Regions from separate parts of the Robertmurraya sp. FSL R5-0851 genome, predicted to be linked through region 2. Evidence: predicted binding sites of a transcription regulator. Region 2 holds the regulator's gene; the other holds the start of a gene.
What was found. Region 2 encodes Rex, which represses fermentation and respiration genes when NADH is low (regulators of the CRP and FNR family bind a similar motif). Its sites were predicted from a motif close to TTGTGAAATATTTCACAA; they were not measured.
Positions count from the first base shown of each region.

Region 1: the regulator Rex is predicted to act here: its motif matches at 2,047-2,064, upstream of ric (iron-sulfur cluster repair di-iron protein).

Region 1 is NZ_JBBOOE010000001.1:1,253,425-1,257,857, forward strand. Features, by position in the region: gene moaA (GTP 3',8-cyclase MoaA) at 119-1,129, shown strand; gene ric (iron-sulfur cluster repair di-iron protein) at 1,171-1,869, opposite strand; gene MKX65_RS06495 (molybdenum cofactor synthesis domain-containing protein) at 2,098-3,363, shown strand; gene mobB (molybdopterin-guanine dinucleotide biosynthesis protein B) at 3,351-3,878, shown strand; gene MKX65_RS06505 (YwiC-like family protein) at 3,976-4,433, shown strand, end outside.
Region 2 is NZ_JBBOOE010000001.1:264,479-268,911, reverse strand. Features, by position in the region: gene groL (chaperonin GroEL) at 1-18, opposite strand, end outside; gene groES (co-chaperone GroES) at 93-377, opposite strand; gene MKX65_RS01500 (CPBP family glutamic-type intramembrane protease) at 680-1,417, shown strand; gene MKX65_RS01495 (YdiK family protein) at 1,414-1,626, shown strand; gene MKX65_RS01490 (redox-sensing transcriptional repressor Rex) at 1,654-2,313, opposite strand; gene moaC (cyclic pyranopterin monophosphate synthase MoaC) at 2,341-2,835, opposite strand; gene MKX65_RS01480 (ABC-F family ATP-binding cassette domain-containing protein) at 2,975-4,433, shown strand, end outside.

The sequences.
Region 1 (4,433 bases), 990 kb from region 2:
CCCATGATGTAACAATATGTTCACGTTTAATAAAATAGTTATGTTGTAAAGTGATTTACCGTTATAATAAGATATACTACAATGCATGCAAGATACTCTTGCGATGGAGTTGATTATCATGAATAAAATTACTGATCAATTAAACCGTCCGTTACGAGATTTAAGAATATCGGTTATCGATCGATGCAATTTCCGGTGTCAGTACTGCATGCCAGCAGAGATATTCGGTCCCGATTTTGCTTTTTTACCTAAAAAAGAATTACTTAGCTATGAAGAAATTGAGCGTTTGGCTCATATTTTTGTGGGACTTGGAGTGGAAAAAATACGTCTCACAGGTGGAGAGCCTCTCCTTCGAAAACAGCTTCCTTTGCTAGTTGAGAAGCTCTCTAAAATAAATGGCTTAAAAGATATTGGCTTAACAACGAACGGTGTTCTTTTGCCAAAGTATGCCGAGGAATTAAAGGCTGCTGGTCTAAAGAGGGTAAATGTAAGTCTTGATAGTTTGAATGACGAGCTTTTTGGTGAGATTAATGGTCGTGGAGTGAAAACTGGACCTGTAATAGAAGGAATTCAAGCGGCCCAAAAAGCAGGGCTTGGTGTCAAACTGAATATGGTTGTTAAAAAGGGATTAAATGATCAAGAGATTGTTCCTATGGCACAATTTTGTAAAGATAATGGACTTCAACTCCGTTTTATTGAATACATGGATGTGGGTAGTACAAACGGATGGAAAATGGATGACGTTGTGACCAAAAAGGAAATTTATGAACGATTGAATGAGCATTATTTGTTAGAGCCAGTTGATCCAGATTATTTTGGAGAAGTTGCAAAGCGATATCGCTACAAGGATTCAAACGTAGATGTCGGATTTATTACTTCTGTGTCTGAGTCGTTTTGCTCTAGCTGTACTCGTTCGAGACTTTCTGCTAATGGACAGCTCTTTACCTGTTTGTTTAATGGGAACGGACACGATATTCGTGACTTTATGAGAAATGGTGTGTCTGATTCGGAAATCGAACAAAGAATTACTGACATTTGGAATAGAAGAAATGATCGTTATTCCGATGAAAGAACGGAAGAAACAATAGCTAATAGAAAGAAAATTGAAATGTCCTATATAGGGGGATAAATAAAAACTACTTCATGGCGGTGAAGTAGTTTTTGTTTTTCTTACGCAATGTATCTAGGGAACAAAATATTGTTTTCAAGGTGAACGTGCATAAATGTTTGTTCTTCTAATAATTCAAGTCTTTTGTAAACCAGACGGTACGTACCACATGCATCCATTGGTGGTTGGAAGTCGGATGTAATGTCTCTTAATTCCTTTAGAATAGCTCCAGCATGATCATGTTCTTTTTCTAATTCGGTTATTTCTTTAATCATTTCGCTACGAGTTTCGCCAGTTGTAGTATCAAGCTTTTGTAGCATTGGAAATACGAGTTCTTCTTCTTTTGCTGTGTGTTCAAGCAATTCTTTCTTTAGTTCGTAAAATAGTTCGTATACCTTTAACAATTCTGGACGATGTCCACCATGTACCTTTGCCACCTTTGTTACGTAAGGACTTAAGTTAGCGAGTTCTTCTTCTAACGGACGATGATATTGTTCAATCACATGGTTAATAATTACGTCAGATGCTGAATCTGTCCATACGGCTACATCTTCTTTAGTTCCTTTATACGTATCAAAAAGCTGTTGAAGCTCTTGAATAATTTCATTAGCGTTTACTGATTTTTCAGAAGCAGCTTCTTCTAAAGGAATATTCCCACCACAGCAAAAATCAATTCGGTTTCTCTTAAACACGTCTGCTGCTTTTGGAAATTCATTTACTATATCTTTTACTAATGAGTCAGTTTGAAATGGATATGTCATTTTAATTGCCCTCCAAAAATACGTTTTATTTACAAACTAAGAATAAATGATTTTGTCTTCTTTTAAGGTGATGTGAATCACACTTTCAAATTAAATGTTCTCTATTTTCTTCAAATTGTTAGGGGAAGTGCTAAAATAAGGTTTAAGTGATGTTAGTCCTGTTTTATAGTTATTTAAATGTTTATAATTACACATACATACGACCTTACCATGTAGGAGTTGATTTAATTGGTAGAAAAAAGAACGCCGATACAAGTTGGTGAAGCAGTAAAAAAAGTGATGTCGCATTCAATATGTGGCAAACAAGAATTAGTTTCCATAAACGAGAGTTATGGCCGATTCCTTTCAGAGGATTTAGTCGCCACGTCAGATGTTCCTCACTTCAATCGTTCTCCTTATGATGGTTTTGCTATTCGTTCGGTTGATTCAGCTGAAGCTTCGCTTTCCAATCCAGTTGAATTCGAAGTGGTTGATCATATTGGTGCAGGATACGTTTCAAATAAGGAAATTGGTGAATTTCAGGCAGTTCGTATCATGACAGGAGCACAAATGCCTATGAATTGTGACGCAGTTGTTATGTTAGAACTCGCCAAAACGAGTGAGAAAAACGGACAACCATATATGTCCATTAAGCGATCTTATAAACCAGGAGATAATGTTTCTTTCGCTGGGGAGGATGCAAAAAAGGGAGAAGTCCTTGTAAAAAGAGGAACGAAAATCAATCCTGGGATTCAAGCGATGTTAGCAACATTTGGTTATAAGGAAGTACCTGTTGCTAAAAAACCAATAATTGGCTTATTTGCTACTGGTACAGAACTGCTTGAGGTAGAGGATGAATTACAGCCGGGGAAAATTCGAAACTCTAATACCCATATGATCATTGCTCAAATCGAGCGTTCTGGGGCCGAAGTAAAGTATTTCGGGAAACTTCCTGATGATTTCGAATTATGCTATGAATCGATAGAGAGTGCTATAGAAGAGGTTGATTTATTGATTACTACAGGTGGTGTCTCGGTTGGAGACTTCGATTATTTGCCTCAAATTTATAAAAAATTAGGGGCGGATGTCCTTTTTAATAAAGTAGCTATGAGACCTGGAAGTGTTACCACTGTAGCGCATTTAGATGGGAAAATTTTATTTGGGTTATCTGGAAATCCTTCTGCATGTTATGTAGGATTTGAGTTATTTGCGAGACCAATTATACGTACCATGTTAAACTGTCCGAAGCCACATTTAAGAAGGGAAAAGGCAGTTCTAGAAGTTGATTTTCCAAAAGCAAATCCATTTACTCGATTTGTGAGGAGCAAATTAACAATCACTGATGGGAAGTTAGTGGCTGCACCTAGTGGAGTAGACAAATCAAATATCGTGATGAGTTTGGCTGGGGCCAATTCATTTATTATCCTACCAGGTGGAACAAGAGGGTATGAAGCCCATACGATTGTTGATGTCTTACTGCTAGAAGATCATGAAGGTAGCGAATGGCCGTGGTAGACCCCGTCATTGTCCAAGTAGTCGGTTTTCAAAACAGTGGAAAAACAACATTTGTTAAAAAACTACTACAAGAACTATCCAATCAAAATATATTTGTAGCTACAATTAAGCATCATGGACATGGTGGCAAACCTGACGTAGTTGAAAAAAAGGACTCATCGGAGCATATACAATCTGGTGCCTTTGCCTCGTTAGTTGAGGGAGAAGGAAGACTTCTTATTCAAGTAGAGAAGGATGAATGGAATATACAAGAACAGATTCACATCTTATGTAGCATGAATCCAGAGGTGATCGTAATAGAGGGGCATAAAAATGAAAGATTTCACAAAATTGTCCTTTTACGAAATAAAGAAGATTTTGATGCTCTTAAAAGTTTAGAGAATGTGATGGCGTTTGTAAGTCAAGAACCATTACATATAAATCCAAACGTTCCTATTTGGAACGAAAACGATATTATGACCTGGCTTGTACAATATATAAATGAACAAAGAAATCAAGGAAACTGCAAAGTGTAAATGTACTTTGCAGTTTTTTGCCCTGTGATTCAATTCACTTACTAATATCCTTCATTCTTTTATAGTATAAGTAGCTACAACACTAGGAGTGAGGACAATGAAATTATTTTTACCTAAACAGCATGGTGCATGGGCAATGCTAATCATCCCTTTTTGGTTAGGAGTGATTGCTTCCAACTTCCTTTGGCAGCATATCCCTTTCTTTGTGGGTTGGTTACTACTATATTTGGCGACATATCCGATGTTGCTATTATTTAAAAGAAAAAAACTCTCTTTGTATAAAAAATGGACAGTGATCTACCTGTTACCGTCTTTCTTTTTTTTGCTAGTCCCTTTATTTACAAGGCCTTCTATTATTCTTTTTGGACTAATCATGATCCCGTTTTTTTGCATAAATGCGTATTTTTCTAGCAAAAACAATGACCGTGCACTAACGAATGATTTAAGTGCCATTATCGTATTTGGAATTGCTGGCTTAGCAAGTAGCTATTTAGGAGAGGGAGGTATTAGTTACAAAGCATGGCTTGCCTTTTTCTCTTCTATTCTCTTTTTTAC
Region 2 (4,433 bases):
CTTAATTTCTTTAGCCATTGTAAAATACCCTCCTCGAGTTTTTTCAATCTATTCTGTCTTCGTTTAGTTTTTAAATAAGAAAATCTCTACTCTTATCCAAGAATAGCAAGAATATCGTTTTCACGTAGAATTAAGTACTCTTTTCCTTCGTACTTCACTTCTGTGCCAGCGTATTTTGAGAAGATAATGCGGTCGTCCACAGAAACTTCAAGAGCTACACGCTCACCGCTTTCAAGTACGCGGCCAGTGCCGACAGCAACTACTTTGCCTTCTTGAGGCTTCTCTTTAGCAGAGTCTGGTAGTACAATACCGCTTGCCGTTTTTTCTTCCGTTTCAACTAGCTCAATTACAATGCGATCACCTAGTGGCTTTAACAAGTGAAACAACCTCCTCAAATATATGAAAGATTTTTATTATTAGCACTCACTTAACTAGAGTGCTAACACAACTATTATATTAATGAATCTCTACCTTTTTTGCAAGCGAGAAACCGCTTTTTTTTATAAATTTTTTGTAAAAGTCCCCCCATAACTTGTTAATTGTACAACCTTACTAAGTATGTACTTTTCCACCTATTCTATCCATATAATGCTAAAATACGGACGATAATTCTTCTTATTTGATACAACCTGATGTTTACGAGTAGAATAACTATATTGGATGGAAAAGGAGACTTGTTTTGAAACGTGAATATTGGATTATATTAATTGCTTATATTGCTATGCAGCTTTCAAGCTTTATTGGTGTCCCTATCACCTCTCTGATACTAGAACTGATTGGTTTTGAAACCCATCACTCTCAAGGGTTCGCAGGGGTCACTTGGCTTGTCATAAGCTTTTCGCTCACACTTGTGATTGTCCTGATGTTGTTGCGTAATGAGATGGTAAACACAAATGAAGTAAGAAGCGGAGCCAGCTTAGGTCGATCGATCCTTTGGTCTATCACAGGTGTCTTTCTTGCCCTATTTGCCCAAGCCTTTGCTGCAAATATTGAACGTTTGATTGGTATTGATGTTGGTTCTGAAAATACGCAACAGATTCTACGCATCATTGAGTCCTTTCCTATTATGATTGTCGTGAGCTCAGTGATTGGTCCTATATTAGAAGAAATTGTTTTTCGTAAGATCATTTTTGGGGCTTTTTATAAGCGATTTAACTTTTTTCTATCAGCCTTGCTTAGCTCCGTTATTTTTTCTTTTGCCCATATGGAGCCGGAGCACACTCTACTTTATTCCGCAATGGGATTCACCTTTGCGTATTTGTATGTAAAAACCAATCGGATTCTCGTTCCGATCGTTGCTCACGTATCGATGAATACGTTCGTTGTTCTTGTGCAATCCGTATTTAAGGAAGACTTAGAAAAATTAATCAAACAAGCAGAACAAATGCAAAGCTTTATTGGAGGATTCTTCTTATGAGACAGTCACCTTTATTTTCAGGAATTATATACATCATCTTAGGTGCTCTGTTCACAGTGTTTGCCATACAGGACTTACAGCAAAATGGAGAGTGGGGCTTTTTCACCTACCTGCTTGTCTTGCTAGCGACCTTTGATATTGGTTCAGGCATTCGGATGATTCTTTTACATTTTAAAATTAAAGAGATCAAGAAAGAGCAAAAGAAATAGCCGCTCCACTAAGGGGCGGCTTACTGTTTATTCTTCTACCATTTCTTCATCCATTGAATAATGCTTTAAAAAGTACACCAGTGACTGTAACTCAATAGCCAGATCAATATGGTGAACCCTGATGGATGAGGGAACCGTTAATCGGGCCGGGGTAAAGTTTAAAATGCCTCTCACCGATCCTTGAACCATTCGATCGGTAATGGATTGTGCAACCGGTGCTGGAACCGTTAATATCGCGACCTGAATGTCTTCTTTTTCAATAACTTCTTCTAGATCATCCATATGGTAGACGGGCACTTCACCAATTTTTGTGCCTACCTTCTCTTCTATCACATCAAATGCAACCGCAATTTTGGTATTATTATTCTTTAAGAAGTTATAGTTTAAAAATGCTGTCCCAAGATTCCCGACCCCAATTAACGCAACCTTCGTTAATTCATCTTGGTCGAGTGTTTTACGGAAAAAGGATAATAAATAGTTTACATTGTAACCGTATCCCTTTTTACCTAAGGCTCCAAAGTATGAAAAATCTCTTCGGATTGTTGCAGAATCGACCTTCACCGCCTCACTTAGTTCAGCCGATGAAACGCGTTGCTTTCCTGATGAGTGTAAACTATTTAAAAAGCGATAATACAATGGTAGTCTTTTCGCCGTTGCTTGTGGGATTTTCATTGATTCATTACTCATCGTTCTTCCCCTACCTTCTACCTTTAACTAATATAGTCTCTCTTCTCTCTTAAAGTCACCGTTTTTACCACCTGTCTTTTCAACCAGGTATGTTTTCCCGATAACCATTCCTTTATCTACTGCTTTACACATATCATACACGGTAAGCGCGCAAACAGAAGCAGCTGTTAACGCTTCCATTTCTACACCTGTATTCCCTTTTGTCTTTACACTAGCAGAAATATGTAGAGTATGGCAATTGTTATCTGATTCCCAATCAAAAGAAATATCAACACCTGTGAGTGGAATAGGGTGACACATTGGAATAATATCCCATGTTTTTTTACTAGCCATAACAGCTGCAACCTGTGCGACTGCTAACACATCCCCCTTTTTCATTTGGTTATGTGTGATTCGATCATATATCTCTTGATTAACTGTGATACTAGAGTGGGCAATGGCCGTCCGTACCGTTTCGGGCTTATCACTCACATCTACCATTTTTGCTCTGCCTTCTTTATTAAAATGAGTGAACTCTGACATCTATTATACACCTCTTTCAAAATCATACACTATTTTCCTCATTTTGTGTGAAAACATTGTAACATAGTTCACAACTCATATCATTGCTCATCCGTATTGAATGCGATACACTAACCGTAGAAGTATAGAGGTGAAATCAATGATACTACTACAAGTAAACCAGCTTTCCAAGTCTTATGGGGCTGACCTTATTTTATCGAATATAAAACTAGAAGTTCAAACAAGAGACCGTATTGCCTTAGTAGGTAGAAACGGGGCCGGGAAATCTACATTACTCAAGATTATTGCCGGTCACCTTTCCTATGAATCAGGTGATTTAATCAAGCCCAAACATGTAACGATCGGGTACTTGGCTCAGAACACAGGTCTTGTTTCCGGATTATCCATTTGGGAAGAAATGCTTACCGTGTTTGAACATGTCATGAAACAAGAGCGGGAACTTCGTAAGCTTGAGGAAAAAATGGCTGATCCTACCGTATTTGAAGATGCTACTTTGTACGAGCGAACAATCAAGGAATATGACCATCTCCAAAATGAGTTTAAGGAGAATGGGGGCTACCAGTACGAGTCAGATATACGTTCTGTCCTACATGGCTTGAACTTCCACTCATTCGATTACTCTACGAAAATTGATAGCTTAAGTGGTGGCCAGAAAACTCGTTTAGCTCTTGCGAAGTTGTTATTAACCAAGCCTGATATTCTTATCTTGGACGAACCTACCAACCATTTAGATATCGATACGTTGTCTTGGCTAGAGCAATATCTTACTGGCTACTCAGGTGCCATCTTAATCGTATCCCACGATCGCTACTTTTTAGACAAAGTGGTCAATCAAGTGTACGAAATTTCTAGGAATCAAATCAGCAAATTCTCAGGAAACTACAGCTCTTATCTTGAACAAAAAGCCGAAAACTACGAGCGTGATCTCAAACAATACGAGAAACAACAAGATGAAATAGCCAAACTACAGGACTTTATTCAAAAAAATCTTGCTCGTGCATCGACCACCAAGCGAGCCCAAAGTAGAAGGAAGACGCTTGAGAGAATGCAAGTTATGGACAAACCTCTTGGAGATGAAAAGTCCGCCTCCTTCGGTTTTGATATTGAAAAGCAAAGTGGCAATGAAGTGTTAAATGTCCACTCCCTAGCAGTTGGTTATCATGATGAACGAATAGCTGAGGAACTTTCCCTCCGAATTACTAGAGGAGATTCCGTTGCCTTAGTTGGACCAAATGGGATTGGAAAATCAACCTTACTCAAAACCATCCAAGGTACGTTACAACCGTTAGAAGGACAAGTTCATTACGGCTCCAATGTTAGCATTGGCTATTATGACCAGGAACAAGCAGCTCTTACTTCAAACAAGCGAGTGTTAAATGAGCTTTGGGACGAATACCCTCTGAAAAGTGAAAAGGAAATCCGCACGGTACTAGGGAATTTCTTATTTACCGGCGACGATGTATTAAAAACGGTTTCCACTCTAAGCGGTGGGGAGAAAGCACGTTTAGCACTAGCTAAGCTCATGATGCAAAAGGCGAATCTTCTTATACTAGATGAACCTACCAACCATCTGGACTTAGACAGTAAGGAAATATTAG